DNA from 4 places in the Pseudoalteromonas sp. TAE79 genome. Region 3 is predicted to be linked to each of the others. Evidence: predicted binding sites of a transcription regulator. Region 3 holds the regulator's gene; each other region holds the start of a gene.
What was found. The regulator FliA, encoded in region 3, starts transcription of late flagellar genes. The targets are predictions, from matches to a motif close to CTAAAGNTNNNNNNNNNNNNGCCGATA.
Positions count from the first base shown of each region.

Region 1 (8,309 bases), on a different contig from region 3:
TCAGTGCTTGTATGCGGTAAAACAACTACAAACTCTTCGCCGCCATAACGCGCAACAAAATCGGTTGGCCTTTGCAAACTATTAGTAATAGTTTGTGCTACTAGGTTTAACACCGTATCCCCCTGCACATGACCATAGATATCATTGTATTGCTTAAAGTAATCTATATCGATGAGTAATAGTGCATAGTCAACTTTTTCTCGTAAGGCGCTTCGTTCCATTTTAGAAAAATGCGCATCAAAATAACGACGATTGAATACCTTTGTTAAATCATCTAGAAATACTTTTTGATTGAGTAAGTCATGTTGAAGTTTCATCGTGATATGGGCGCGCACTCTTCTATATAAAGTTTCCGAGTTAGTTGGTTTCTTTATAAAATCTACAGCCCCTGCTTCCCAGCACTCTTCTTCTTGATTTTCAGATGAGGTTACAAAAATAACGGGGATATCTTGTGTTTCAGATATATTTTTTAATTTTAGACATGTTTCAATACCACTCCTTCCTTCCATATTAATATCGAGTAGTATTATATCTGGCGGATTATGTTTACAAATTTCAATCGCATCCTCACCACAGCTCGTTGTTGTTACACTAAAATGCTCAGATAATATTTTTTTAATACGATTAAGCTTAATAACTGATCGTCAACTATAAGTACTTTAGAATTCTTTAAACTTAGTTTTAATTGATGGTCAGAGTAATTTATTGGCATAGTAAAAATGTTTTGTTTTTTTAATTAAAAACAGCCTATAGCATCACATTTTGTTATGCAAATGTTAATTAAGAGGGGTTCTACTTATTGGTTACTAATAAAAATACTTTTTAGTAAATCTTTACTGCATAAAAACAAAAAATGAGCCACTTGGACTCATTTTATAACTTTGAATACTTAATTTAGTTAAGTATTATTCGTCATCATCTAAATCTAATTGCTGACGTTGAGCAGGTCGAGCTAAAATCTCTACGTAGAAAGAGGTCAAACCTTGCTTTTCAATTTCGCCAATTTGGTTACTTAATTCAGCAACGTGCACAACTTGCGCATCTTCAGCTGTGTTACCAAACTTACAGTCAAATGCCCAATAGTCAGCATCTTCAGGTAGCGTTTTATTACGCTCTCTTTTCAAATATTTTTTCACTTCGTGCTTTGCAGCATCAACCATACGAGGGTATTTGATTTTCTCGTGATTTAGCGTGAATGTTTTCTTCATTACGTTCCTAATTACCTTGGTTTAATGATAATGGCATTTCATGTCATACCATTTGACGCCATTATAGCAATTGCATTTAATTTTTGGATGCTTTTTTTTCATTAAATCAATTATTAGCAAATATATAAAGCAGACCCGTTATAAAGCATATATTAACTGATGATTATTACAATCATATATCACACCGCAATAAGCTGAAGTGGTTGATGTATTGCATCATTATTAAGGCTGTCGTAAAAAGCAGCTGCATCTATAGGAGGATTAGCAAGTTGTGTTTGTTCGCTTTTAATTCTTCTTCTGACAGCAAGCTCACAGTTATCTATTATATTAAGTGGAATATGCTTATCATCATTTCTAATCGCAAGTGGTTCAGGCTTTAAGTACTGTCTTAGCTTAATACTTGTCATACCGCAGCGCTCCCCTTCTTGAGATATTAATGATGCATTAAACTGTCCAACCAACATATTGTATTCATCAGGGGCTAAAAGTTGCTTTGGACCTGCGCCAAATTGCTTTCTTAATGCCTCTTCTTCTATAACTAAATTATCTATTTCAGTTTTTGGTAAATGAAATTGGCTAAAGTCGAGTGCGTCATGTGACAGCATCGCTAATAATAGAGAAAATTCGCCACGACGATTTTCATGCACACTATTATTGAGCCTACTGTTTAACTGACTCTCTGTGATTAACAAATCATCTATTTGCATAGTCTTTAGTCGATTGTGGTAACTGATAGATATTTATCGGCTTTATTTCAATTTTCTTTAGCTTTTTTCTTTACTTAAATACGCAATTTGCTATTATCAGCGCCGTTGCATTGGAGGGGTTCCCGAGCGGCCAAAGGGATCAGACTGTAAATCTGACGGCTCAGCCTTCGCTGGTTCGAATCCAGCTCCCTCCACCACTTTTCTTACCGCTAAGTTAAGTGGGGCCAAATGCAATAAAATTAGTGTGGAGGGGTTCCCGAGCGGCCAAAGGGATCAGACTGTAAATCTGACGGCTCAGCCTTCGCTGGTTCGAATCCAGCTCCCTCCACCACTTCTCTACTATTCCTATATTCCTATATTCCTATATTCCTATATTCCTATATTCCTATATTCAGGTTAACTTCAAAATACCCATTGTAAACTCATACTGTTTTTCTTTAGCCATGTTGATGATGCTTTATAATTAGGAAAAAAATGCTCAACGTGTTGCCAAAAAGCTTTACTGTGGTTTAAGTGACGTAAATGCGCTAACTCGTGGACAATCACATAATCAATAGCATGATAAGGCGCTCCGATTAAATGCAAATTAAATGTTAGCTCTCGCTTACTATTACAACTTCCCCACTTTCGCTTATAAATAGCTATTTTTAGACTCGTAGGTAATTCTTCACCCATTTGTGCGCAGAAGTACGCTAAACGCATTTCTATATATGCAGTTAGTTGCTCTTTTAAATATTCTTCAAGAAGTTGCTGATATTTTTGCGAAGTATTTTTAACGCGCGAAGAGTGCGTAATAAGCAAGCTGTCGTTACTGTTTATTACTTCGGACTTAGTACCTTGCTTAAACTCTATATTTGCAATGCTATCAAAAATTAAAATTTGTTTGTCTTTGAGCGGGCTCTGTCTGCTATCAGCAATATTGTGCTGTTTAGTTAATTGAGCATTTACCCACACCTGCTTATCAAAAAGCCATTCTTGGATGTGTTTATTACTAACAAACTGAGGGGCATATACAGTCACCTTCTTGTTATGTACTTTAATGGCAACCGTTTTACGTTTTATACTTTTCTTTAACTGATATTCAAACACTTTCATACTCATTAATGATATTGCTACGAGAAAATTCACCAGCAACTAATAAAACCAAATAAGGTGTAATTTTCGCTTAGTTAAGCCAATTCATTAGTTTTCTTAAGGTTACTCGATAGAAACTTAAATATGACCATATAAATCTAACTTAGTCCTGTGACAGGCAATACATTAGAATAAAAAACACCAACTAAAAAACTAATCCCTGATAAATAAAAGAAAACTAAAAGTAATAAATTCGTTATTTTATTCACTTCATTGAATTAACGGTTTATTTATTAATTAATTAGATTAAACTTAATAAATAAAGATTATATTTTGAGCCATTATGTTATCAGCTTTTTTTATCACAGACCAAGATCCTAGCTTAATCGTTAATGGCGTTTACGATCCTCTATTAGTTTCAATGTCATTGCTAATTGCTATTTTTGCAGCCTTTTTCACCATTCGACTTATAGATCTCGCAAAAGAAACTCAATTTCCCAGCTACCAACGTTTAGCAAATGTGACCGCTGCTACTGTTTTTTCGGCTGGTATTTGGAGTATGCACTTTATTGGTATGCTTGCCTTTTCACTGTGTACTAATATTGATTATGATCCAACAATCACTCTCCTTTCTTTTATACCAGCATTTATTGCATGTCAGTACGCTGTATCAATGCTAGTAAATAGTAAAGGGAATCTAAAAGTATTGTCGATTTGCTCCGTGTTACTAGGAGCCGGCATTGGCACTATGCATTATAGCGGCATGGCTGCAATGGATCTTGCTCCTTTACTTAGATATGATCCATTGATATGTGCGTTATCAATCATTGTTGCTGTAGCCCTGTCCTTTATAGCCCTTTACAGTCGCTTTAATCTTGAGCGTTTTTTACCCTCTTTATCACCTCTTCAAAATAACTCAATTAGCGCTGTTATTTTAGGGTGTGCTGTTGCTGGTATGCACTATATGGGTATGGCCGCTACACGTTTTGTAGCTACATCGCCACTAATCTATGATGATGCTAACGCAACCGCAGGACTAACTTTTATCGCCATTGCAGTCGCCACAGCAACTATCGCGATTACAAGCGTGGTTGGTGTAATAAATGGTATGGTTCGCTATCGCATGCTACTTGAGGATAAGTCGGCAAAAGAATCCCGTCTAAATGCTATTTTAGGCACCGCTATAGATGGCATTGTTACCATTGACCATACTGGTATTATTTTAAGTTTTAATGAAGCCGCAAGTAAAATTTTTGGCTGGCAAGAAAACCAAGTTCAAGGCAAAAACGTAAAAATGCTAATGGACGATAACATTGCCAAGCACCACGACGAATACCTCTTAAATGCTCACAATGTTGATCTAGGTAAAATAATAGGCATAAACCGTGATGTATATGCAAAACACATGAACGGACATGTTTTTCCTATTCGCTTAGGTATAGGCGAAGTAAATCAGCCGGGCCATAACCCTTTATATGTTGGCTTTATCACCGACTTGACCGAACAACGCGCTTTGCAGCAAAGTTTAGAAGAGAAAGAACAAAAATACCGCTCTCTTATCGATAACATGCCCGGAGTAGCGTTTAGATGCAAGTTTGATGACAACTGGACTATGTTATTTATTAGTCCAAATATAATTGAGCTTACAGGGTATAACCCAAATGAGTTTACAGAGCATTGTATCGAGTTTAATGACTTGGTCTTGAAATCAGAACAAAAACAAATAGTTGATGAAGTCACTAAAGCTGTTGATGCAAAATCTCAATATTCTATTGAATACCGAATTAGACATAGAAATGGTAAAATTTTGTGGTTGTTAGATAAAGGGAGTATCAACTTTGATGCTCAAGGCAACCCAAAGTGGATTGATGGTGTTTTAGTCGATATTACTGAACGCAAAGAATATGAAGAAAAACTAGAGCAAGCTAAATTTAAAGCTGAAGAAGCTGCTCATGCAAAGCAATCTTTTATGGCTAATATGAGCCATGAAATACGCACCCCAATGAATTCTATAATAGGTTTTAGCGATCTATTAATGGACACCCCACTTGATCAAGAACAACAAAAGCACTTGGTTACCGTAAATAATGCAGCGCGTTCATTGCTAAGATTGTTAAATGAAATTCTTGACTCTGCAAAACTAGAACGCGGTAAGCTCACCATTGAGCCAGTCCACTTTAGCTTAAAACCAGTGATAGACAGTATTATTTCTACTTTTTGGCTAGAAGCTAAAAAGAAAGATTTAGAACTTAAACTCCATATTAAAGAATCAGTAAGTTCGACGTACTACGGCGACCCAGATCGACTCAGACAAGTACTCACCAATCTAATTGGTAACGCGATTAAGTTTACCGAAGAAGGCTCTGTTACGGTCACCGTTGGCATGACACAAAATCAGCATCTGTTTTTTGAAGTGCAAGATACCGGAATTGGTATTGCAAAAGATCGTATTCAAGCTGTATTTCAACCTTTTGAACAAGCCGATGGCACTACTACCCGCCGCTTTGGTGGTACAGGCCTTGGTACAACCATAAGTAAACAACTTGTAGAGCTTATGGGCGGAACAATAAACTTAGTAAGTGAGCTAGGTAAAGGCACCTGTTTTTACTTTTCATTGCCGCTTACTTTAGGTGACGAATCTAAAATAGATTATTTTGATGGTCTACACACCCAACTGCCTGCACTTAGAGTGCTAGTAGTTGATGATATAGAGCAAAATACAGAACTACTGTCTTTGCTTCTGTCACGCGATCAGCATTCAGTTACCAAAGCGTCAAACGGACTTGAAGCGATTAAAGTATTTGAAGAGCAAGACTTTGATGTCATATTAATGGATATACATATGCCATTGTGTGATGGCATACAAGCAGCACAAAAAATAAGAGCAATAGAAAACCAAAGGCAGCTTAAATACACGCCAATTATCGCACTCACAGCAAGCGTATTACAGCAAGATAAGCTTACGGCTAAAAAAGCAGGCATGAATGGCTTTGCCAATAAACCCGTCGATATAAATCAGCTTAACCAAGAAATAGCGCAAGTGCTGGGGCTTGGTATTGCAAAAGAAATGGTTATATCGCAAAGCGATCCTAAAGCGCAGCATATAGATTTTGAAAAAGGATTAGCACTTTGGGGTTCTAAGTGTAAGCAACTTACAGAGATTACTAAGTTTGTTAGTGATAGTGATAAGCGGTTTGAGAGATTATTTAATGATAAATTATCAAACATAAAAGATGTCGATAGCCTCATTCACACACTCAAAGGTGTTGCTGGTAACTTAGGGCTAACAACGTTAATGAAGTTATTAACCGATTTAGAGCACAAGCAAAGTGATGCTAAAGTTATTAGTCTTTTAGACGATATCAAAAACGAACTACTTATTATAACGCAACTGCTGTCATCAAATACTTGCGATGAGCCAAATAGCAAGCCTGAAGATAATAGCTCAGACACTCTATCAATAGATGAGATTAAGCAATTGTGTGAAACACTTCATCAAGATGCGCAAAACGCAGAATTAAATGATGGACTACTCGCAAAGTTGCAACGCGGCGCACCTTCTACCTTTCAAAATGAAGTTGATGATATAGCCGAAGCCTTTGATGAATTTGATTTTGATAAAGCACACGTAATACTAGAAACCTTACTTGAAAAACTAACAAACAATGAGTATTAATTAATGGATTTTACGACAGATAGGCCACGGGTATTAATTGTTGACGATGAGCCTGCAAATCTAAAAGTAATGCGCGAAGTGTTAGGTAATCAATATCGTATGTCGTTTGCTAAATCGGGTGATGCCGCACTAGCACTACTTGAAAAAGAACTACCAAAGCTAATTTTGCTCGACATAATGATGCCAGATATGAATGGCTTTGAAGTGTGCCAAATAGTTAAGAGAAATCCTAAAACATCACATATCCCAATTATTTTTGTAACTGCGCTTGGCGATGAAAGCGATGAATACAAAGGTTTTGAGTTAGGTGCAGTAGATTATATTACTAAACCAATAAGCCCTGCCATTGTAAGAGCAAGGGTTAATACTCACTTGTCGCTAGTACAAGCAGAGCAATTAAAGCAAGCTCATGTAGATTTAGTGGAACGTCTAGGCCGTGCAGCGGAATATAAAGACACCGACACGGGTGAACATATTGTGCGCATGAGCCAATACAGTAAAGTATTAGCGTTAGCACTCGGTATGGATGAGCAACGAGCAGAACTTTTACGTCAAGCTGCCCCAATGCACGATGTAGGAAAAATAGGTATTCCTGACGCTATCCTACTCAAACCTGGAAAGTTAACCTCTGAAGAGTTTGATCATATGAAAGAACACGCCACCATTGGCGCGCAAATTTTAGCAAACTCATCATCTCCTTTACTACAACTTGCACATACGCTTGCAATTGAACACCACGAAAAATGGGATGGCTCAGGCTATCCTAACGGGATCAAAGGCGAAGAAATATCAGTTGAAGGTAGAATTGTTGCTATAGCTGACGTATTTGATGCACTTACCTCAAAACGCCCTTACAAAGAGGCTTGGAGTGTAGAGAAAACAGTTTTGCATATGCAAGAGCAAGCAGGAACTCATTTCGATCCCGCTCTAATCGAACTATTAGTAAAAAACTTAGACGATATTATTGCTATAAAAAATGCAAATCAAGAAAGCTAATTCTTTTTAGCACTGTGAGAGCCAAGCTCAATATTTGGGTAACAAGATTTTATATAACGATAGCCATGTGACGTAATTTCATGGCTATTGCCACTTTCGTCTTTAAAGTACATAGAAAACGTTACACCATGATCTGCTAAAACTACTTTTATATTTAAACTCTCAAGATGAATACGCCATTGAATAAATTGATCTCCTGAGGCCAAAAATGCAATCCCTTTACTGCGCCCCTCTCCTTCAAACAATGCTAAACGAGTGGTTGAACAAGCATCTTCAAGCGTTAAAGGGCCTCGCCCATGCTCATTCCAAAAGGCCAGCTCTGGCACTACGCTAAAACCTAAAACCTGTTCATACCACTTAACGGCATTAGCTAAGTTATCAACATTTAAATGGCAATGATCAATGCCAGATAATTTCGGTATGCTTGTATTATTCACGTTACTCACCAATTTCTGACTTTAATTGCTCTAAAAACTCATGCATATACCTTGTTCGTCTATTCGCCTCTGCTTTAGCTGATGGGGTATTCATACTATCGGCAATATGTAATAACTTTATGAAAAAGTGATCAAGCGTGTATGTTTTATCATCAGCCACGCGTTCAACACAAAAAGGGTCATTTGGGTTATATAATAACCGAGAAATTGA
Region 1 is NZ_AUTL01000295.1:4,490-12,798, forward strand. Features, by position in the region: gene L655_RS0124460 (diguanylate cyclase) at 1-635, opposite strand, end outside; gene L655_RS0124465 (DUF6172 family protein) at 906-1,208, opposite strand; gene L655_RS0124470 (VC2046/SO_2500 family protein) at 1,388-1,915, opposite strand; tRNA gene L655_RS0124475 (tRNA-Tyr) at 2,028-2,112, shown strand; tRNA gene L655_RS0124480 (tRNA-Tyr) at 2,162-2,246, shown strand; gene L655_RS0124485 (SprT family zinc-dependent metalloprotease) at 2,318-3,016, opposite strand; gene L655_RS0124490 (MHYT domain-containing protein) at 3,333-6,665, shown strand; gene L655_RS0124495 (two-component system response regulator) at 6,669-7,661, shown strand; gene L655_RS0124500 (VOC family protein) at 7,658-8,098, opposite strand; gene L655_RS0124505 (HD domain-containing protein) at 8,100-8,309, opposite strand, start outside.
Region 1: the regulator FliA is predicted to act here: its motif matches at 1,950-1,976, upstream of L655_RS0124470 (VC2046/SO_2500 family protein).

Region 2 (6,533 bases), on a different contig from region 3:
AGTTGCTTTACCGGAGGCACTCCTGAGAGTAACTTTTTACTACCTTCACGAATGTTAGTATAAAAGCTACCTGATAAAATTCGAGCAAAGTGATTTGTTAATGCGCCAACATTTTCAGAAATCGACATTTCGTTATCATTTAAAATAATAAGCATGTCTGATTTTACATCACCTAAATGATTCATCGCTTCAAATGCCATGCCTGCGGTTATAGCTCCGTCACCAATAATGGCTACAGACTTTCGACCTTTACCTTCTTTTTGTGCAGCAATAGACATACCTAAGGCAGCTGAAATAGAGGTGCTTGAATGGCCTACGCTAAACGTATCGTATTGGCTTTCATCGCGAAAAGGAAAAGGGTGTAAACCGTCTTTTTGGCGAATGGTGTGCATTTGCTCGCGACGACCAGTAAGAATTTTATGCGGATAAGCTTGATGACCCACATCCCAAACTAGGCGATCGTCTGGAGTGTTATAAACATAATGCAGGGCAACGGTTAGTTCAACCGTCCCTAAACCAGACGCTAGATGACCGCTACTTTGCGATACTGAGTTGAGTAAATAATCGCGCAGCTCATTGCTAAATGCAGGGAGTTTGTCTTGCGCTAAGTCACGCAATTGGGCTGGCTCGTCAACCAAATTAAGTAATGGATACTTGCTACTATCAAGTGTCATGGTTTTATATATATCCTTCGCTAACATTAATTAATTCAAAGCTTTTACGAATAATTAATGTTGAGTAATAATGTCAGTGCTAATTGCAATACGTATGAGCAAAAATTAGTGGTCACGCTCAATTAGATAATTTGCTAGCGACGCAAGAAGTGTTGTGTCAGCATCTATATTTGCTAACGCTTCATGGGCTTGTTGTATTAAATTTTGCGCCTTTTCTTTAGCGCCTAGCATACCTAATAACGCCGGATATGTCGCTTTATTCGCGGCAATATCGGAGCCTTGTGGCTTTCCTAAAATAACTGTATCGCCTTCAACATCTAAAATGTCGTCGTGTACTTGAAATGCTAGCCCTATAGCATACCCAAAAACACTTAAATTTTCTAAGGTTTGTTGATCAGCCTTTTCACTGCACAGTGCACCAAGTGTAATTGCGCAATTAATTAGAGCTCCGGTTTTTAGCTTATGTATTCGCTCAAGCTCTTGTACGGTAATTACTTTATCAGTTGCTGCTATATCAAGGCCTTGTCCGCCAACCATACCCTGAAGGCCTGATGCGTGGGCAAGTGTAGCAATCATTTTTACTTGTGTTTGCGATGAGCATTCAAATTTGTGATTCGCAATAAGCTCAAAAGCAAGAGTTTGAAGAGCATCACCGGCTAAAATTGCATTTGCCTCGCCAAACTCTATATGACAAGTAGGGCGTCCGCGGCGTAAGTCGTCATCATCCATTGCTGGTAAGTCATCATGGACTAACGAATAGCTATGAATACACTCAATTGCAGCAGCAAGTACGTTTAAGTCTTGATGGTTTGCGCCGAGCATTTTACCTGTGGCATAAACTAAAAATGGACGTAATCTTTTACCGCCATTAAATAATCCATACTGGGTGGCGTTCTTTACCGTTTCTTCAGTATCGAGAGGCTGTTTAAAATGCTGTTGTAAGGTCGCTACTACATCTTTTTGAGCACGTTCGATATAATTATTTATGCTCACAGCTATTCCATATCATTATCAAAATTCGTAAGAACTGACTTTTCGCCATTCCCCATCAAAATTGATACTTTTTGTTCTGCTTGCTGTAATTTACCTGATGAAGCACTTGCTAATGCAATTCCACGCTCAAATTGCTTTAACGATTGCTCAAGCGATAAGTCACCTTGTTCCATGTCACTAACGATTGTAGATAATTCTTCTAGTGCTTGTTCGAAACTTAAGTTTTCAGGTTTTTTAGTCGCCATCTTTATTTCAGCTTACATAATAAATTTAGGGGTCAATTTTAGGGGGAATGCTAAACTAGGTCAAAGGATGATATTGGTTTTTTACCTTTATCACGTTAAATTATATTTCAAGTGCATTAATAAAGCCTTAATAGCGGTCTGTTGATTTAATAAATCAATTGATAATTAGGTAGCCCTTATAACTTGATCTAAAATAGTGCTAAAGGCTGCTTTTTATGTTTATTTATAAAAATGGCTTAAGCAATTCAATATGTTGCCGATAATCAGTTAATAATAAAAGTTTATGATAAGGCCATTAAGCATGAAACTTCTGGAGGAAATGTGGATTTAGCAACCATAATTGGGATCCTAGGCGCAATTGGCTTAATTGTCATGTCTATGTTTATGAGTAGTAGCGGCGAAATGGCTATGTTTGCCGATGCCCCTTCAAGTGTAATTGTATTTGGTGGTTCGCTCTTTATTGTTTTATCAAACTTCACCATGTCGCAATTTTTGGGGATAGGTAAAGTTGTTGCTAAAGCGTTTATGTTTAAAATTGAAACGCCAGAAGAACTTATTGAAAAAGCAGTAGAGCTTGCTGATTCAGCTCGTAAAGGAGGCTTTTTAGCACTCGAAGAAGCTGAAATCCCAAATCCATTTATGCGCAAAGGCGTCGACATGCTTGTTGATGGCCATGACGCAGATGTTGTTCGTGCCACACTTCAAAAAGATATCTCTTTAACCACTACTCGACATGAAATGGGCGCAGGCTTATTTAAGTCATTAGCCGATATTGCACCAGCAATGGGAATGATTGGTACTCTAATTGGCTTAGTTGCAATGTTATCTAACATGGATGACCCAAAAGCAATTGGCCCGGCAATGGCGGTAGCGCTTTTAACAACTTTATATGGTGCGTTTTTAGCCAATGTTGTGGCAATTCCTATTCAGGTAAAACTTGAACTGCGTAAAGACGAAGAGGCTATGAATCAGCGTTTAATTTTGGATGCTATTTTAGGTATACAAGATGGCCAAAATCCAAAAGTAATCGAAGGTATTTTGAAAAATTACTTAGCTGAATCTAAACGTAAAGTAGATACCGAGGAGTAATTATGTCTGATCAAGAGTGCAAATGCCCACCACCAGGCCTACCAGCATGGATGGGAACGTTTGCCGATTTAATGTCACTGTTAATGTGCTTTTTTGTACTCTTGCTTGCGTTTTCAGAAATGGATGTACTTAAGTTTAAACAAATTGCGGGCTCTATGAAGTTTGCTTTTGGTGTGCAGAATAAAATTGAAGTAAAAGATATCCCTAAAGGTACCTCTGTTATTGCTATGGAGTTTACCCCAGGCAAACCAGAACCCACTCCAATAGAAACTATTCAACAACAAACAGTAGAAATGACTCAACAAATGTTAGAGTTTCAGGCTGGAGATGAAAGCTCAGCTGGTGGCAGGCAAGAACAACGCGGGGACAAACGTGGTGGCGAATCTCGTAGTACTTCTCAAGAGCAATCGTCAGAGCAAGCAACTTCAGCGGCCGATCAGGAACAAACTAACGAGCTCGTTAAAAAAATCGCGCAGCAGCTTGAAAAGCAAATAATAGATGGTGCAATTGAGCTTGAATCTTTAGGGCAGCAAATAATTATTCGTATTAGAGAGAATGGTTCATTTCCTTCGGGTAGTGCATTTTTACAACCTAAGTTTAAACCCATAATTCAAGATATTGGTGTACTGTTAAAAGATGTACCTGGCGAAATAACTGTATCTGGCCATACCGACGATTTTCAGGTATCGAATGAGCTATATATTAATAATTGGGACTTATCGTCAAAGCGAGCTGTAGCTGTAGCAAGCGAGCTGCAAACGGTGCAAGGGTTTGATAAAAACCGCATGATGGTAGTGGGGCGAGCTGATACTCGTCCACTTGTTCCAAACGATTCAAATGAAGATCGCCGAAGAAACCGTCGAGTAGAAATATCAATCCTGCAAGGTAAGGCTAAAGAGTCTGCTCCTATTGATGTACGTTAAGCTATTGCTTGGTATTATATCTCACTACTTTTTGTTTTAATTTAGGGTACTTAATTGCCTAAGCATCTTGGCAATTTCATCATTTTAGCTTACAGTACATTTCCTTAACATATGTAATGGAACGCCCGTGAATAAAAAATATAAGTATAGCGATATGCCTGGAAATGGTACTGGCGGAGATGACGATAAGACGAAAGAATAACAATGCCTTTATGGGTTGATAAGGTAATTACATTTCTTGAACTTAGCTGGGTTTTATTTTTAATCCCAGCTATTGTTGTTTTCTATTTGCGTAAAGATTTTTTAGCATTACGATTTGTATGTGTCACAGGTGTATTTTTCTTATTTGGTGCACTTATATACGATTCTTTAAAAGAGTTTGATAAAGATATTTATATATATAGATATCTTGTCTGGGCGTTTAATGACATAGCTTGGATGGCTTTAATTGCCTATCTTGGGATAAAAGATAAAGTTTATTTATGGCAATGTGTTTTAGGTCAGTTGGTTGTTATAATGGCACCAATTTTACAACTTTTTCGCGTTGTTGATCGCCACCTTTGGGATTTATCTTATAGCACGTTAATGTATAAAACGCTTTTACCTTTAATTAATACGCTCACCGTAGTGGTGTGTTATCTTCCGCTAATTTATATTGTAATTAAAAATAATAAGACAGTAACTGGTAATAATCATAAAAAAGCCCCTCCTTTAAAATAGCTGTGCTAAACTACTGTTTATATGAACAGTGGTAAGCAAGCTATGAAACTCTACATTGCAGAAAAACCTTCACTTGGACGCGCTATTGCTGATGCGTTACCAAAACCACATAAAAAATATGATGGTTATATAGAAGTCGCTAATGGCGATTGTGTATCGTGGTGTATTGGACATTTGCTAGAACAAGCAGAACCCGATGATTACGATGAGCGCTTTAAAAAGTGGCAGTTTGAACACTTACCTATAATACCTGAACAGTGGAAGTTAAAAGCCAAAACCAAAACTCGCAAACAGCTCACTGTTTTAAAAAAATTAATTAAACAAGCCTCGCAACTTATTCACGCTGGCGATCCAGACCGTGAAGGCCAGCTACTAGTCGATCAAGTAATTGAAGAAGCTAAAATAAGTCAGGCTAAAAAGCAGAGTACGCAACGTTTACTCATTAGTGATTTAAACTTATCGGCGGTAAAAAAATCACTGGGTACTATGCGTTCTAATCGAGATTTTATTCCGCTAAGTGTATCTGCTTTAGCGCGCTCTCGTGCTGATTGGCTATTTGGTATGAATTTAACACGTGCATACACACTAGCTGGGCAAAAAGCAGGGTTTGGTAATGTGCTTTCGGTAGGGCGAGTACAAACCCCTATTTTAGGTCTTGTTGTTAATAGAGATAACGAAATAGCACACTTTGTATCTAAGCCTTTTTACGATGTACTGGCGCATTTACTTACTCCAGATAACCAGCCATTCATAGCTAAGTGGGTTCCTAGTAAAGCATGTGAGCCACATCAAGATGAAGAAGGGCGAATACTTAACAAAGCACTCGCACAAAATGTTGCTTCACGCATTACAAAGCAAAGTGCTGAGCTTACTTCACTTGACCAAAAACAAAAAAAACAAAGTGCTCCATTACCTTATAATTTATCTGCACTACAAATCGATGCGGCTAAAGCATTTGGTATGCCAGCTCAAAAAGTGTTGGATATTTGCCAAATACTTTACGAACGTCATAAATTAATTACTTACCCACGCTCGGATAATCGTTATTTACCTAAAGATCACCATCAAGATGCATCAGCTATTTTTAAAGCTATAAGTGCTAATGGTGGGCAAAGCAGTGAATTAGTAAACGGGGCTGATGTAAAAAAGCGTAGTAAATGTTTTAACGATTCAAAAGTGGCTGCCCATCATGCCATTGTGCCTACGGCTAAGCAGTTAAAGTCAGCGAGTTTGAACGGTGACGAAGCGAAGGTATATCAATTAATAAGCCGCCATTACCTAATTCAGTTTTATCCCGACTATATTTATAACGAAACTAAAGCAGAGATAACAATCGCTGGCGGATTATTTAAAGCAAATGCAAAACAAGATGTAAGCCTGGGCTTTAAGGTATTAATGGGTAAGTCTGAATTAAAAGATGAAGCTACGTTACCTCCTTTAACTAAAGGTATGCCTCTTTTTTGTGAGCAAGGCGAAGTGGTCGAAAAGCATACATCACCTCCTGCTTATTTTACCGATGCTACATTATTGGCTGCGATGACCGGCATTAGTCGTTATGTTAAAGATCCACAAATTAAAAAAGTATTAAAAGACACTGATGGTTTAGGTACGGAGGCAACACGTGCGGGAATAATCGAGTTGTTATTTAAGCGGCGTTTTTTAAAACGTGAAGGTAAGTCAATTAGAGCGACCGAAACGGGACTTGCCCTTATTAGCGTATTACCACAAGGTTTAGCGAGTCCTGATTTAACCGCAAAGTGGGAATCGAGCTTAGGTGATATCGCGCAGCAAGTAATGAGTTATCAGCAATTTTTACAGCCTTTACTTACTGACCTAAATGGGTTTGTACAATTAGCAGCAAACTGCGATAGCAATGCATTTGCAAGGTT
Region 2 is NZ_AUTL01000047.1:223-6,755, forward strand. Features, by position in the region: partial or broken gene dxs (1-deoxy-D-xylulose-5-phosphate synthase) at 1-674, opposite strand, end outside; gene ispA ((2E,6E)-farnesyl diphosphate synthase) at 780-1,667, opposite strand; gene L655_RS0101275 (exodeoxyribonuclease VII small subunit) at 1,670-1,912, opposite strand; gene pomA (flagellar motor protein PomA) at 2,234-3,001, shown strand; gene L655_RS0101285 (flagellar motor protein MotB) at 3,004-3,924, shown strand; gene L655_RS0101290 (hypothetical protein) at 4,129-4,644, shown strand; gene L655_RS0101295 (DNA topoisomerase III) at 4,687-6,533, shown strand, end outside.
Region 2: the regulator FliA is predicted to act here: its motif matches at 2,148-2,174, upstream of pomA (flagellar motor protein PomA).

Region 3 (8,309 bases):
TCTTTATCAATAATAGGGCCTTCAGGACCTGCTAAAGTTTGTGTGGCAACTGGTTCTTTTATTTTTTGTTGTTCTACTTTATTCGCGGTGCTGTTACTGTCGTCTTGTTCAGCAAACGCAGTTAAAAGATGCAGTAAACTTTCTTCTACTTCCCTAACAAGTTCAATAACACGGCGAATAACTTGACCTGTTAAGTCTTGATAGTCTTGAGCCATTAATACATTTGTCATTAAGTTTTGAAGCTCATCAGTCTTATGATGAGAGTTGTTCATAAACTTATCGATGCTATGGCAAAGTTGCTTAAACTCACCAAGCTCAATCTCGCGGCTCATTAAACGATCCCATGTCGGTTTGATATGAGATATTTCGTCCGCTAACTGTTGGGCTATAGGAAGACTCTCTTCCACTGCATCCATTGTTTTATTAGCCGCATTTTCTGTCATTTCTATAACATAATTAAGCCGCTTTTTAGCATCTGGAATCGCATCTGTCGTTATATCAGTTAAGCGAGTATCAAGCTCAAAACTTTTAAGAGCTTCGTGCAGTTGACGAGTCAACTTTCCAACTTCAGCAAATAATTCAGATTGCTCTTTAGAAGCAGCCTCTAAAATCAACTGATTTGCTTTGTCTTGCTCATCATTTTCTAAAAAAACAACGAGCTGACGAGCTTGTTCTAACGTTATTTGAGGCGCAGCTGGTGCTGGCATAAGCCTCTCCCCCATCATTAGCCTAAGCGTTCAAATACTTTTTCTAATTTAGTTTTTAATGTTCCAGCCGTAAATGGCTTAACAATATAACCATTCACGCCAGCTTGCGCCGCAGCTATTATTTGTTCTTTTTTAGCTTCTGCCGTTACCATTAATACAGGGATATGTTTTAACTTCTCGTCTGCACGTATTGCTCTTAAAAGATCAATACCCTGCATTCCAGGCATATTCCAATCCGTAACTACAAAATCAAACACTTGATTTTGCAACATAGGCAAAGCTGTAGACCCATCATCAGCTTCTTGAACGTTAGTGAAACCTAAGTCACGTAACAGGTTTTTTATAATGCGTCTCATCGTTGAAAAATCATCAACTACAAGAATTTTCATGTTTTTATCCAAAACATCCCCCAGTGAGGTATTAACCTTTGTTTACTTACTACTAATTTATCCAGTCATTGATTTTAGCTTTAAGCTTAATCATCGCCTGACCATGTATCTGACTTACACGCGATTCACTTACATCGAGTATATGTCCTATTTCTTTTAAATTCATTTCATCGTTGTAGTACAAAGAAAGCACCATTGCATCACGCTCTGGTAATGACTTAATTGCACTTAGCAAAGACTCATTAAACCTATCATTTTTAACATTATTAAAAGGTTTATCTTGTGCTAAATCTTGGCCTACAGGAGTAATAACATCCTCATCTACACCAAGGTCTTCAATGCCTAATATTTTACTCGTATTCGCATCATTTAAAATATGATGGTACTCATTGAGCGAAATTTCAAGTTTTTCAGCAACTTCTATGTCCGTTGGTTCGCGGTTCAGACTACTTTCGAGCTCAGTAATTGCTTCTGCAACTTGCCTGTTTTTACGGTGAACTGAACGAGGAGCCCAATCACCACGGCGCATTTCATCAAGCATAGCACCGCGAATACGAATACCTGCAAAAGTTTCAAAGCTTGCGCCTTTTGTTGCATCAAAGTTTTTCGAAGCTTCTATTAAGCCTATCATTCCTGATTGAATTAAATCATCAAGTTGAACGCTAGGTGGTAATCGAGCAATTAGATGACATGCCACTTTTTTAACAAGTGATGCATGCTTCTCAACAATCACATTTAAATTTTGTGTTGATTGATATCCCATAGCTCTATTCACCAGTGTTGTCATAATTAACCGTTTACTAGTTTCTCAATGAAAAACTCTAAATGCCCAGATGGTTGGTTGGGTATTGGCCATTTAACTGCTTTTGTTGCCAGCGTTTTAAACGCAAGAGCGGCTGGCGAATTTGGAAAGAGCTCTACTATTACTTTTTGACGACGCGTTGCTTTGCGCATATTTTCGTCATAAGGAACCGTTGCTACTAGCTCCATTGACACATCTAAAAAGCGATCGGTAACTTTAGATAGTTTTGCAAACAATTCAGTACCTTCACGCATACTGCGGACCATATTTGCAACAATTTTGAACTTATAAACACCATGCTCGCGGCTTAATACTTTAATAAGTGCGTAAGCATCGGTTATTGATGTTGGTTCATCGCACACTACAACCATTACATCTTGTGCTGCTCGTGAGAAGCTTAGCACCATGTCTGAAATACCAGCGGCTGTATCTACAATTAAAATATCAAATTCGGTATTCAATTCGCTAAACGCACGAATTAGTCCAGCATGCTCCGATGGTGATAACTCAACCATACTTTGCGAACCCGATGTAGCGGGTACAATTTTAATACCAGCAGGACCTTCAACTAAAATTTCGTCAAGCTCACATTCACCAGACAAAACGTGTGACAAATTACGCTCTACACGTAAACCAAGCATCACATCACAATTTGCCAAACCTAAGTCAGCATCCAGTACTAGTACTCTATTACCTTGCTGCCCTAGTGCTATAGCAGTATTTAGAGAAACATTTGTTTTCCCCACCCCACCTTTACCACCGGTTACAGCGATAACTTTAACGCCGTTGTTATTGTTTTGACTCATTTTGCGCAGGCCGCTTGCTTGATCTAATACTGTGTTAATCATACATCCCTACTGTACTTGGCGCCACTGCTTGATGCCTTGAATGTTGTGCTTTTGTTCTTTTTAAATATAATTGCTCAGCCTTTTTCACTAGTTTTTCAGCATTTGCAACACGAATATCTTCTGGTACTCGTTGTCCATTAGTAAGATACCCTATTGGAAGGCGATTTTGAATCGCAATACTAATAATCTCACCCAAACTTAATGATTCATCCAACTTGGTAAAAATACAACCACTTAACTGTACTTTTTTAAAGTGGCGTACAGTTTCTTGTAGTACATTAATTTGCGCTGTGGCACTGAGTACTAAGTAGCTGCGAATATCCACACGCTGGTTGCGCATTAACGTATTTAACTGCTCAGTTAAGCGTAAATCTCGCTGGCTCATACCTGCCGTATCAATTAACACTAGACGTTTATTTCGTAAATGATATAAAACTTCAGCTAACTCATTAGCATCTTTAACTTGTTTTACACCACAACCAATAATACGACCGTAAGTTGCAAGCTGCTCATAAGCACCAATTCTGTACGTATCAGTGGTTATTAAGGCAACTTTATCGGCGCCATACTTTTGTGCACCTAGAGCTGCAAGCTTAGCAACTGTCGTGGTTTTGCCCACACCTGTTGGACCCACTAACGCATATACACCACCTTGGCGAAGTATTTCGTTATTGGTTGTTTGCATTTGATCTTCAACCATTGTTAGCAATGCTTTCCAGCCTTGCTGACGAGACACGTCGTCAGGTACGAAACATGCCATTTGTTGCGCGACTTCTTTATCAATACCCATACCGACTAAACGGTCAACCATGCACGCACGCGTTGGATCGCGACGCGCCATATCTTGTTGCATTAAACCTGATACTTGATGTTCAAGTAACTGACGAATCGCGTTCATTTCTTCACGCATTGTTGTCATTTCTTCGCTTTCATTATTTTTATTTTGTGGGCGAGCAGTTACCGGGCTATCTAAATCATCAAAATCGCGGTCTAAATCATCAAAACCTAAACTATCGGCTTGAGTTTGTGGGCGAACTGGCGCTGCACTTTCAGGAATAAACATATTTTTAGTACGCGGCTGCGCAGCCGGCTCTTGATAGTTATCGGTAGTATCAATACCCGATTGTGAAAACATAGAAGCAAGTTCAGGGGAGCGAGGACGCGGTGATTGTCGCTCTAGTAATGCTTGTAAGCTGTCAGCAACCTTTGCTTGTGGCTCAGGCTTAGCACGCTGTGGCTCTGGTCTTACAAAGTTATGCATGCTTTGCTGTGGCGCTTGAGCACGAGGTTCAGCATTACGTTGTGGTTGCGCTGCTACTTTAGGGGCTGCTTTGTCATAATCAACTGCCGCTACAATTTCTACACCGTTAGCCAGCTTCTTATTTGACATAATAACCGCATCAACACCTAATTCATCTTTAACTTCTTTAAGTGCTGTGCGCATATCTTTAGCAAAAAAACGTTTAATTTTCATGATTCAACCCCTGTTAAAATCTTATTGTTGCCCTACAGAGCTAACAATCTTTATCTGTCTTTCATCTGGTACCTCTTGATAAGACATCACTCTCAATCCTGGAATGGTGTACTTAACAAAACGAGATAACACAGTGCGTAACATTCCTGACGTTAGCAATATAGAAGGTTCACCGGCCATTTCTTGATTTTGATGCGCTTGTGTTAATGACACTTGAAGTCGCTCTGCAAGTCCTGGCTCAATACCGGCACCTTCATCACCTGCATTTTGTAATGACTGATGCAACATCTGTTCCAACTCAGGCGCCAAGGTTATGACAGGAATTTCTGATGACATTCCCACCGCATCTTGAACAATTAATCTACGCAGGGAAATACGCACTGCAGCCGTTAATACATCAGGGTCTTGGCTACGCGGACCATATTCAACAAGGGTTTGAACAATTGAGCGCATATCGCGAATAGCTACACCTTCATTCAATAAATTTTGCAGTACTTTTACAATTGCAGTTAATGGCAACACATCAGGTACTAGTCCTTCTACTAAGCGAGGATGGCTTTTAGCAAGCATATCAAGCAGGTTTTGAACTTCTTCATGCCCTAGTAGCAACGCCGCACTGTTAGTTAATAACTGGCTAATATGAGTGGCAACTACCGTGGCTGAATCTACAACGGTATAACCTAGTGATTGCGCTTCATCTTTTTGATCAGGCTTGATCCATACTGCATCAAGGCCAAACGCAGGATCTTTAGTTTCAACCCCTTTAATAGGACCAAATACTTGCCCTGGGTTAATCGCTAGCTCGTCGCCATGTTTAAGTTCGCTTTCACCGGTTGAAACACCCATTAGCGTTATTCTGTAAGCATTTGGATCAAGCTCTAAATTATCGCGAATATGAACAGGTGGTACTAAAAAACCAAGTTCTTGAGAAAGCTTTTTACGTACACCTTTAATACGATTAAGTAGCTCACCACCTTGAGATTGATCTACCAACGGAATTAATCTGTAACCTACTTCTAGGCCAATTACGTCAACCTGCTGAACATCATCCCAACCAAGTTCTTTTTGCTCTTGTTTATTGGCAATACCTGTTGCAGCGCTTCCGCCACTGGCGGCTTCTTCGGCTTCTGCTGCAGCGGCTTTTAACTTAGTTTGCTGTGTGTAGTAAGCTAAATAACCCAGTAACGCACCTAAACTTAAAAAAGCAATATGCGGCATACCAGGTACTAAGCCCATGATGATCAAAATACCTGAAGCAATAAAGAGTGATTTTTCGTTACCTAGTTGTTTCTTAAATTGGTCACCCATATTGAGCGACTCATTTTGACGTGTTACAACAATCGCGGTACCAATTGAAAGCAGTAAAGAAGGGAGTTGAGCAACTAAGCCATCACCAATGGTAAGTAATGTATATACTTCCATTGCGTTGCCAAAACTCAAATTATGTTGAATCATACCGACAAATAAACCACCAACAATATTGATGATTAATATAACAATACCTGCAATGGCATCGCCTTTTACAAATTTACTCGCACCATCCATTGAGCCGTAAAAATCAGCTTCGCGAGTTACTTCCTCGCGGCGGTCACGCGCTTGCTCAGCACTGATAAAACCAGCGTTTAAATCGGCGTCAATTGCCATTTGTTTACCCGGCATTGCATCAAGGGTGAAACGTGCAGATACCTCAGAAATACGCCCAGCACCTTTAGTAATTACCACAAAGTTAATAATGATCAGAATTAAAAATACGACCAAACCAACTGCGTAGTTACCACCAATAACAACTGAGCCAAACGCTTCAATTACTTTACCGGCAGAATCACCACCATTATGACCTTCAAGTAATACAACTCGAGTGCTGGCAACGTTAAGCGCTAAGCGCATAATCGTAGCGATTAGTAATACAGAGGGAAATATACCAAACTCAACCGGCTTCATCGTGTAAACAGTCACGAGTAAAACCACTAATGCGAGGGCAATATTAAACGAGAAAAGGATATCGAGTAAAAATGGCGGTAACGGTAAGATCACCATTCCCAAGGCTGCAAGCACAAGCAAAGGAGTACCTACCCCTTTGGCATAGTCTTTTTTGTCTCTGTTAAGTTGTTGTAATACCGCTTTAAAACTCATAATTCTACAATTTCAAAAAATTGACACTACGTAGAATTTGCAATAACTATTCCAAGTTACTAAGTTAACGGTTTAATACTTGTAGGCATCGGGGATTGGGAGCTTGTTATTGAGCTTAGTTGGACGTTTACCGCGCCCTTTATTAAAGCGCTTAAGCTGAAATACATACGCTAAAACTTGCGCTACTGCAGTAAATAGCTGATCGGGTATTTGCTCTCCTACTTCAGCCGTATGATAAAGCGCTCGGGTCAACATGGGGGATTCTAAAATAGGTACTTCATTCCCTATTGCTACTTTTCTAATTTGCATCGCCATTTCATCGATACCCTTAGCAAGCACTATTGGCGCTCCTGCGCGCTCTGTATCGTATTTTAATGCTACTGAGTAGTGAGTTGGGTTGGTAACAATAACATCAGCGTCAGGGACATCTTGCATCATACGGTTTTGCGACATTTGCCTTTGAGTTTGCCTAATACGCGCTTTTATTTGTGGGTCACCTTCAGAGTTTTTATACTCATCTTTAATCTCTTGCATTGTCATTTTAAGTTGTTTGTTATGGTTATAACTTTGAAATGGTGCATCAATAGCCGCAATAATAATTAAAGTGCACGAAAGACCTAAAAACATCCAGCCTAAAATCTCTAAGGCATGGATAATATTACCTGGCGCACTTTCTAAACTTAAATGCAGTATTTCATCAAAATAGGTATTAATTAAAAATATAGCAAAACTTGCAACCAAGCCAAATTTTAAAAGTGACTTTACAAGCTCAATAGCCGCTTGCGGGCCAAACATCCGCTTAAAGCCTTTCATTGGCGACATTTTACTTGCTTTAGGTGCAGCAGCTTCCCAGCTAAAGTTAAAACCACCGAGTAACGTATTACCAATAAATGCAGCCAAAACGATAATTAACACAAACATAGCCATAGGAAACATCAACGCGTCTGCAACCTCTCCCCACACGGCAAACATTTTAGTGGTATCAAAGGCTTCGTTGCGGTTTAAGCTAAGGGTTCGGCCCATTACATTGTATAAACCTTTACCAATTTCAGGACCATACATCAAAAGCGATATAGCCGAAAAAATAAGTACAAACATGGTACCTAACTCTTTTGAGCGTGCTATTTGGCCTTTCTTTTTAGATTCTTCAAGCTTTTTGGATGTCGGTTCTTCTGTTTTTTCTTGTCCTGAGTCTTCAGACATGACTTTCTCCTAAGGTGAGCAACCAACTAAAGTACACATTAGCTCAACCATTTTTAACCATTGAAACTCAAACTGAGTAACAAAGTTACCTAGTGTCGCCCAAATAATAATAAGTCCCGCTACTAAGGTAAACGGAAAACCAATAGAGAAAATATTTAATTGCGGCGCTGCACGCGTCATAATCCCAAACGACATATTAATAACGAGCATTGCGGTAAGCGGTGCAAGTGAGAGTACCAGTGCTGTAGTAAACATCCAGCCGCCCCAAGTCACTATGTCCCAGTAATGATCTACAGACCACCATGTGCCATCAATGGGTAGCACTTGAAAGCTATGCACCACCATTTGAATCATCATTAAATGACCGTTAAAAGCAAAAAATAGCAAGGTGGCCAAAATAAGGAAAAACTGGCCAACCGCTGGGACGCTTGCGCCATTAGAGGGGTCAATAACCGAAGCAAAACCTAAACCGGTTTGCATCGCAAGTATTTGCCCTGCTAACACAAAAGTATTTAATAAGAGTATAGATGCAAAACCAATAGCAACACCAATCAGCATTTGTTGAATAACGACTAAAATCATCTCAAACGAAAATAAATTAGTGAATGTAGCGGGCGGCAGAACAGGAACGACAAGAAAAGTTACAACAACTGATAACCCCATTTTTATGCGCGTAGGGACATTTTTAGCACCTAAACCAGCCATAATCATAATCATTGAGCTAATGCGTACCAGGGGCAGCAAAAAATCGCT
Region 3 is NZ_AUTL01000266.1:92,226-100,534, forward strand. Features, by position in the region: gene L655_RS0121205 (protein phosphatase CheZ) at 1-707, opposite strand, end outside; gene cheY (chemotaxis response regulator CheY) at 725-1,108, opposite strand; gene L655_RS0121215 (RNA polymerase sigma factor FliA) at 1,149-1,859, opposite strand; gene L655_RS0121220 (MinD/ParA family protein) at 1,886-2,746, opposite strand; gene flhF (flagellar biosynthesis protein FlhF) at 2,739-4,220, opposite strand; gene flhA (flagellar biosynthesis protein FlhA) at 4,242-6,353, opposite strand; gene flhB (flagellar biosynthesis protein FlhB) at 6,426-7,556, opposite strand; gene fliR (flagellar biosynthetic protein FliR) at 7,566-8,309, opposite strand, start outside.

Region 4 (8,309 bases), on a different contig from region 3:
CAGTAATTTTAACCAACATTGTTATAATGGTTAACAGCAGTCAGATATTTCTGAAATATCTGAAAGTATTCGAGAAGGCAATTTATTAAAGTAAATATGCCTAGCAAGTAACTTGCTAACTTTAAGTATAGAGTACTTGAGTATTGCTGGATTTTTATTTCCAAGCGGCGTTGAGGAACTTCGATGGACAAGCAAATTAAAGTAAAGAATATCCCTGTAGAGGTGAAAATCCAAAAACCGGATTTAAGCCGTCAAGATGATAGGTTCAATCCCCGAAATCGTATTTATGTGCGTGCTGTAAAAGGCCTACATCAATTACTTAGACAGCGCATTGGCTTCTTAGGCCTGCTTGCGTTTATGTTACTACCTTGGATTAATTTTAATGGCCAGCAAGCTGTGCTGTTTGATCTAATTGGTCAAAAATACAATATTTTTGGTTTAACGCTATGGCCTCAAGATTTTACTATATTAGCGTTTATCTTTATGTTGGCAGCATTTGCGTTGTTTTTAGTGACCACCTTCTATGGACGGGTGTGGTGTGGCTACACATGTCCGCAAACTGTTTGGACTTTTATTTTTATTTGGTTCGAAGAAAAGCTTGAAGGCACGGCTAATCAACGTAAAAAACTCGATCAACGACCCATGAATTTTGATAAGTTTTGGCGTAAGACGGCAAAGCATACTAGTTGGGTATTGTTTTCGTTGTATACCGCAATTTCTTTTGTGGGTTATTTTACGCCAATAAGGGAGTTACTCCCTGACTTTGTAACGTTTGATATAGGCGGTTATGCACTAGTCAGCATTATTTTCTTTGCTGCGTGTACCTATGGTAATGCCGGTTGGATGCGAGAAATTATGTGTTTACACATTTGCCCTTACTCTCGTTTTCAATCAGCTATGTTTGATAAAGACACATACACAGTAACGTACGACGAAAGCCGAGGTGAAAGCCGTGGTCCTCGTTCACGTAAAGTAGACCATAAAGATTTAGAGTTAGGCGACTGTATAGACTGTAACTTGTGCGTTCAAGTGTGCCCAACAGGTATTGATATTAGAAATGGGCTACAAGCTGAGTGTATCAACTGTGGTGCATGTATTGATGCGTGTGATGGCGTAATGGATAAAATGGAATATCCGCGTGGGCTTATTTCATATACGACTGAGCGAAATCTCGAAACCCCAGAAAATAAAACGAATCCACTGCGAGCTAAAATTATTGGTTACACGGTCATACTTGTTGTGCTTACGGGAGCGCTTGTCGCTAATATAGCACTGCGTAAAACAATGGACTTTGATATTATTCGTGACCGAAACCAATTATATCGTGTCGATTTTGATGGTTTAGTAGAGAACACCTATACATTAAAGGTAATTAATAAAGCGCAGTACGAGCAAACCTTTAATATTAAAGTACAAGGGTTAGATAACTTTAAGTATATTGGTAAGCAGTCATTTACTGTGCAGGCAGGGGAATCTCATAACGTGCCATTGTCACTTGTAATGGACCCTTATGATTTGAAGGCGCCGATGACTGAGTTTAACTTTGTGCTTTCACCGGTAGATGAGCCGGATGAGACAATATCGCAGTCGAGTAACTTTTTTAAAGCGCGATAATCGCAACTTACCTTAATTAGGTAAGTTGATATAGCAATTAACAAAAGCGGGTATATAACCCGCTTTTATTTTATATAAGAAGAGTATGAGTAAATTTAGTTTTATTGACTTAACACCAGACCTAATACTCGATGCAATAGAAAGCGTAGGTGTGTACGCCGAATCTGGTTTATTGGCGCTCAATAGCTATGAAAACAGAGTGTACCAATTTAAAGCGGATGATGGCCTGCGTTACGTAGTGAAGTTTTATCGCCCAGAGCGATGGAGTAAAGAGCAAATTCAAGAAGAGCATGACTTTGCATTTGAACTAGCGGATGCAGAAGTACCCGTTGTTGCCCCTATTTTATATAATGGGCAAAGCTTGTTTGAACACGAAGGGTATTTGTTTGTGTTGTTTCCAAGTGTAGGCGGGCGTTTATTTGAGGTTGATAATTTAGATCAGCTTGATGTAATGGGGCGATTGATTGGCCGTATGCACCAAGTAGCTAAAACAAAACCTTTTACTTACAGGCCAACAGTAACCTGCGAGGAGTATTTGCATACAGCCAAAGTTCATCTTCAAAAAAGTAACTTAGTGCCCATGGGAATAAATACTGCCTTTTATACTATTTTAGATTTAGTGATAGAGCAGGCGCAAAAACAGTATAAAGATGTGCAAAGTATTCGCTTACATGGTGACTGCCACGTTGGTAATATTTTATGGGCAGGTGATGCGCTAATGTTTGTTGATTTAGATGACAGCCGCCAAGGTCCTGCAATCCAAGATTTATGGATGATGCTCAGTGGCGATAGAGCGACGCAACTGTTACAGTTAGACACCCTTGTAAATGCGTATGAAGAGTTTTGTGATTTTGATCACTCTCAACTCAAATTAATTGAACCGCTGCGAGCAATGCGTATTATTCATTATATGGGATGGGTAGCTAAACGATGGAGTGATCCTGCTTTTGTGCGGAACTTTACATGGTTTGCTGAGGACAAATACTGGGAGCAACAAATTTTAGCACTGAAAGAGCAACTTGCAGCATTGCAAGAAGCACCGTTAAAGTTATTGCCGTAATATTTTATTTAAAGACAAGTACAACGAGATACAAATGCTTAAAAAATTAAAACTGAGTTTATTACTTTTATGTTTACCATTTGCAGCACTTGCTGCACAGTTTGAAGTTGATAATCAATACACTGTTATAGATGTAGACAAAAGCAAGTCACCGCAAGTAACCGAGTTTTTCTCATTTTACTGTCCACATTGCTTTAAGTTTGAACCAGTAGCAAAAGCAATTGAAAAAGGCTTGCCAGAAGGCGCTGAGTTTATTAAAAACCACGTTAACTTTTTAGGTGGCGTGTCACCACAAGCACAAAGTAATTTAAGCTTTGCCTACTTAATTGCTAAGCAGCATGGTCAGGCGCAAAGTATTAGCGATCAAATTTTTAAAAGTATCCATGTTCAACGTGCACCATTAACTGAAATGAAAGACGTTAAAAAATTACTTGAAGTAAATGGTATTGATAGCGCAACATTTGATCAAGAGATTGCAAGCATGCCTGTTATTTCAGCTGAGCAAGCAATGCAAAACAAACAGAATAAATATTCAAAATTAGGCGCACTTACAGGTGTACCTACTTTTATTGTTAACGATAAATATAAAATAAACCTCAACACCATCAAAAATCAAAAAGAACTTGATGAGTTAGTAGCGTTTTTATTAGCACTATAAATTTCGGAGTATAATAATGATTAAATTAGTTAAAGCAGGTTTGCTTGCAATATTACTTCCTATGGCAGCAACAAGCTTTGCAGCAACGTATGAAGAAGGCGTGCATTACGACGTAGTTTCTGAGCGTGCAACTAAAAAGCCTGAGGTTAAAGAGTTCTTCTCATTTTACTGCCCTGCATGTAATAACATGGAAGCACTAATTGGTGAGTTTAAGCCTAAGCTTGATAAAAACGTTAAATTTAAAAAGAGCCATGTTGATTTTGTAGGTGTACGTGACCCAGAAAACCAACAGATGATGAGCCAAGCACTCGCTACTGCAGAAGTGCTTCCACAAAAAGATCAGATTATTTCTGCAATCTTTAATCATATCCATACAAAGCGCGCTAAATTTAATGAGCTTGCAGATGTAAAAGATATATTTGTAGCGCAGGGCGTTGATGGTGATAAGTTTAATAAGCTGTTTAAAAGCTTCTCGGTACGTACGCTAAGCTCTAAAATGAAACGCGATCAAGACTACTTTAAAGAAAAAGGCGCACTACGTGGCGTACCTACCTTTATTGTAAATGGTAAGTACAAATTAAACCTAGGTCGTGAGTCGGGTATTACTAAACCTGAAGACATTAGCAAATTAATAAATTACTTAGCTAACAAGTAAGTTTAGCTAAAACAAAAAAAGCTCCTTAAGGAGCTTTTTTGCTTTATAAGGATATAGCGATGGAAAAAATATTAGTATCGAGTTGTTTGCTAGGGCAGCCTGTTCGCTACGATGGCAGAGGACACGCAATTTTGCATCCACAGCTTAATTTGTGGCAAAAACAAAATAGATTAATTGTGTTTTGTCCTGAGGTCGCTGGTGGGCTTCCTACTCCTAGAGCTCCTGCTGAAATAATACAGGGGAGTGTAGTTACTAATTTAGGAGAAGATGTAACAGAACAGTTTCAAACTGGAGCTAATATAGCGCTAGAACTCTGTAAAAAGAATCAAGTTCGTTTTGCTCTACTTAAAGAATCGAGCCCTTCTTGCGGACGAAATACAATATATGATGGAAAGCATCACGGAGTAAAAATCGAAGGGCTAGGTTTAACTACAGCATTATTAATAAAAAATGGTATTCAAGTATTTAGTGAAGAGCAAATACCAGCACTTATAAAAGTACTGGCACTTTAATTTTGGCTGGTTATTTGCGCTGTAAGAAAACACCCGACTCAATGTGATGTGTATATGGGAACTGATCAAATATAGCAAAGCGCTTAACGTTGTGCGTACGTGTTAGGTGATCAAGGTCACGTTCAAGGGTTTCAGGATTACACGATATATAAATTATGCTTTCGTAGTTAGCTACTAAGTCACACGTTAATTCATCCATGCCCGCGCGCGGTGGATCAACTAATATGGTTTGGCAGTCATAGCTTTTAAGGTCAATACCCTCTAAACGAGAGAAAGTACGCTCGCCATTCATTGCTTGGGTAAACTCTTCACTAGACATACGAATAATATCTAGGTTCTCTACGTTATTTTTAGCAATATTGTATTGAGCAGAATGAACAGATGATTTTGATATTTCCGTCGCTAATACTTTATTAAAACAGCCCGCTAATGCAATTGAAAAGTTACCGTTACCACAATACAGTTCTAGTAAATCATTTTTAAGTGGTTTACATAAATCTTGTGCCCACTCCAGCATATTAATATTTACTTTTGCATTAGGCTGAGTAAAGCTATTTTCTACTTGTTGATAAATAAGTTCTTGCCCATTAACTGTTAAACGTTCAGTTACAAAGTCATCACCTAGTACTTCTTTTTGTCTGCGAGCACGACCTATAAAGTCAATTTTGTATTTACTGCTAAGCTTTTCTTTCAGTGCTTTAATTTCACTTAACCATTCATCATCCAGTGGTTTGTGATAAAGCAAGCTTACTAAAATTTCACCGCTTAGCGTTGATAGGTAATCGATTTGAAATAACTTACGGCGTAATATTTCACAAGGCTTAAGATTTTCAATCATCACCTGCATTATTTCACCTACTAGAGGCGCTGCTGGGTCAAATGTATCAACACGGATTTTTTCTTTTGTTTGTTGATCAAACATAATGTGAAACAGATCGTCACCGTCGTGCCATACTCTAAATTCAGCACGTTGGCGGTAGTTAGTTGGCTCTGAGCTAAATACTTCTAGTTGCTCCACACCAAAACGTTGAAACTGCGTACTAATGCGCTGCTCTTTTTCACTTAACTGCGCTTGGTACTGTGTGGTATCTATTTTAATAACTGCCATTAACGCTACTACCTTATCTAAGATCTGTTTATCGGCGCTATTGTAGGGAGCGCTGCGTATTTGTCTAGTTTTGGCTAGCATTTATGCTGTTTTATTGAACATTGTACTTTAGTTTTTGTTGTTATAGCCGATAATAAACTACGCACGCTTAGGAGACGAATAATGAAAATAGGTAATTATGGCTTTACGCCAAACAACAACATCAATAAATTCAATAATAAAGCTGATATACAGCAACCTACAATTACGTCTCCTCAAGATAGCTATCAACAACGAGGCCGAGAGTTGGCCGCAAAGGTGCTTGGCGATAAAATGGCTGAGCAGCTTGGATTACCTATAGCAGAAAAAAAAGCAGATAAACCACTATTTGATTTTGATGAAATAGTAAAAAACGTGCTCGATTTTGTAAGTAGTGCTGTAAATAAAGCAAAAGCTAACGGCGCTGATGACGAAAAGCTCAAAGATATGCTAGGCGATGCGCGCAAAGGAGTCCAAATAGGGATTGATGACGCTGTTGATGAACTCAAAGGTACTGGCGTATTTAATGATGACATGGAAGAGGGCATTAATAAGTCCAAAGAGGGAATTTACAATGGGCTGGATAAGTTTGAAGAGTCGTTATTTAACCCACAACCTGCCAGCGTAAATATAAGCCAGGCCCAATACGTCAGTATGACGAGTAATGCAGAATATAAATTTACAACCGCAGAAGGCGATGAGGTAAGTATTAGCTTTGCTGATGCATTTGAATCTCAATCGGCAAGTGGCTATCAGCAAAATAGTAATAGTGAGTCGTTTGCAAGCCCATCATCGCAATCTCGACAGGTATCATTTTCGATGTCGGTAAATGGTGACTTAAACGAGCAAGAGCAAGAAGCTATTAATGCGATGATGGAAGACTTACAAGATTTAAGTAAAACCTTTTTTGGTGGTGATTTAGATGAAGCATTTGAACAAGCGCAAGAGCTGAGTTTAGACAGCGATCAGCTGGTGGCTTTTTCTATGGATTTACGCCAAACAAAAACAATAGCAACAGTTAAAAGCTATGAAGAATATAAACCAGCACCAGAAAAACAAGTAGCAGAGGGTTTAGCCCCTTTTAATGACGACCTTAAAAATGCTTTTGAAAAAGCGGGTGAGCTTGGATTACAAAATCAGCTAGCTGGCATTCTCCAATGGTTAAATCAAGATCAGGAACAAATAGATAAGTTAGTAGATTATACAAAGTCTATGTTCGAAAACCTTAATCAGTTAAATTCAGCAGCCGACAGGCTTACTGATTTAGAAACCACGCAAAGTTAAACTACTTTCTTTTATAAAAACCTCATGGCAAACTGCCGATCTTAAAGTAAAGTAGGAACGGTAGTTTGTCAGCGCATATAATGGTCTTTGATTCAGGTATTGGTGGAACTACTGTACTTGAACATATCAAGCAAAGTATCCCCAATGCTCAGTACAGCTATTTTATGGATAATGCATTACTACCTTATGGTGCTCAATCCCAACAAACTATAATTAACCGATTATGTTCACTTATTTATTTCATCAAAGCCAACACGCTTAACGTCGATTTAATTGTAATAGCGTGTAATACAGCTTCTACATCTGCACTCAGCGCTGTTCGCCAAATTACGGATATTCCTATTGTAGGTGTTGTGCCAGCAATAAAGCCTGCGGCAGAATTAACATGCTCAAATCATATTGGCTTGTTAGCCACACCGGCAACGGTCGCCAGTTCATACACAAAAACATTAATTGCTGAACATGCACGTAATGTAATCGTTAATCTATATAGCAGTGTTGAATTAGTAACGTTAGCTGAGGAATGCTTTTTTACAGGCTCTTTAGATACAAATAAGTTGTATCAAGTACTTGATGAACTACATATAGATAAAACTATAGATGTACTTGTACTAGGGTGTACGCACTTTCCGATATTAGCAGGGCCGATTAGTCAGTACTTTGAAGGGAATGTAAAATTACTTGATTCAGGTGTAGCGATAGCAAATAGAGTCAACTTCCTACTTAACCAACTTAACTTATGTGTGGATAAACAAACAGACATAAAAAAGCCGCTGCAATATTATGCAACGGCTGATGTGTTTAGCAATAAGCTAGCGGTAAAGCTAGTTACACTGACTGATCCGTCTCAGTACGTAGAGCATTAGAATCATCTTCTTGTTTTTGTTTTGCTTCACGTACCTTTAAAGTACGTTGTTGGAACTCGCTATCGTTCAAGTTAGCAATTGCATTGTCTGCATCAGCTTGCGCCATTTCAACAAAACCAAAGCCACGACGTTTGCCAGTATTCTTATCCTTTAATAAACGAACATTGAATACTTTGCCTTGTTCTTCAAATAATGCACGAACCACACCTTCGTTTGCACGATAAGGAAGGTTACCAACATAAAGCGTTTTTGTTTTAACTTCAGCTTCTTCAGTCACATCAGATGATATTGCAGCAATAGCAATCGCACCTATTAATAAACCAGCACCAAATAGTAATGCAGGGTTTAAAGCTAAGCCGCCTAAAGCAAACTCAACAACAACAAAACCAACTACAGCAAGAATAACAGAGAAGATAAAAGATTTTTGATCGGGTAATTTCATTTTAGATCTACCAACAAACAGGAAATAAACATTAATTTAACATTGTGAACTTGCTATCTTAACGCCTAAATCAAACATAGCAATGATATTTG
Region 4 is NZ_AUTL01000241.1:385-8,693, reverse strand. Features, by position in the region: gene ccoG (cytochrome c oxidase accessory protein CcoG) at 184-1,614, shown strand; gene L655_RS0118940 (serine/threonine protein kinase) at 1,700-2,674, shown strand; gene L655_RS0118935 (thiol:disulfide interchange protein DsbA/DsbL) at 2,709-3,332, shown strand; gene L655_RS0118930 (thiol:disulfide interchange protein DsbA/DsbL) at 3,349-3,987, shown strand; gene L655_RS0118925 (DUF523 domain-containing protein) at 4,047-4,499, shown strand; gene trmA (tRNA (uridine(54)-C5)-methyltransferase TrmA) at 4,510-5,607, opposite strand; gene L655_RS0118915 (DUF5610 domain-containing protein) at 5,770-6,909, shown strand; gene murI (glutamate racemase) at 6,975-7,775, shown strand; gene L655_RS0118905 (RNA-binding protein) at 7,738-8,217, opposite strand.
Region 4: the regulator FliA is predicted to act here: its motif matches at 5,714-5,740, upstream of L655_RS0118915 (DUF5610 domain-containing protein).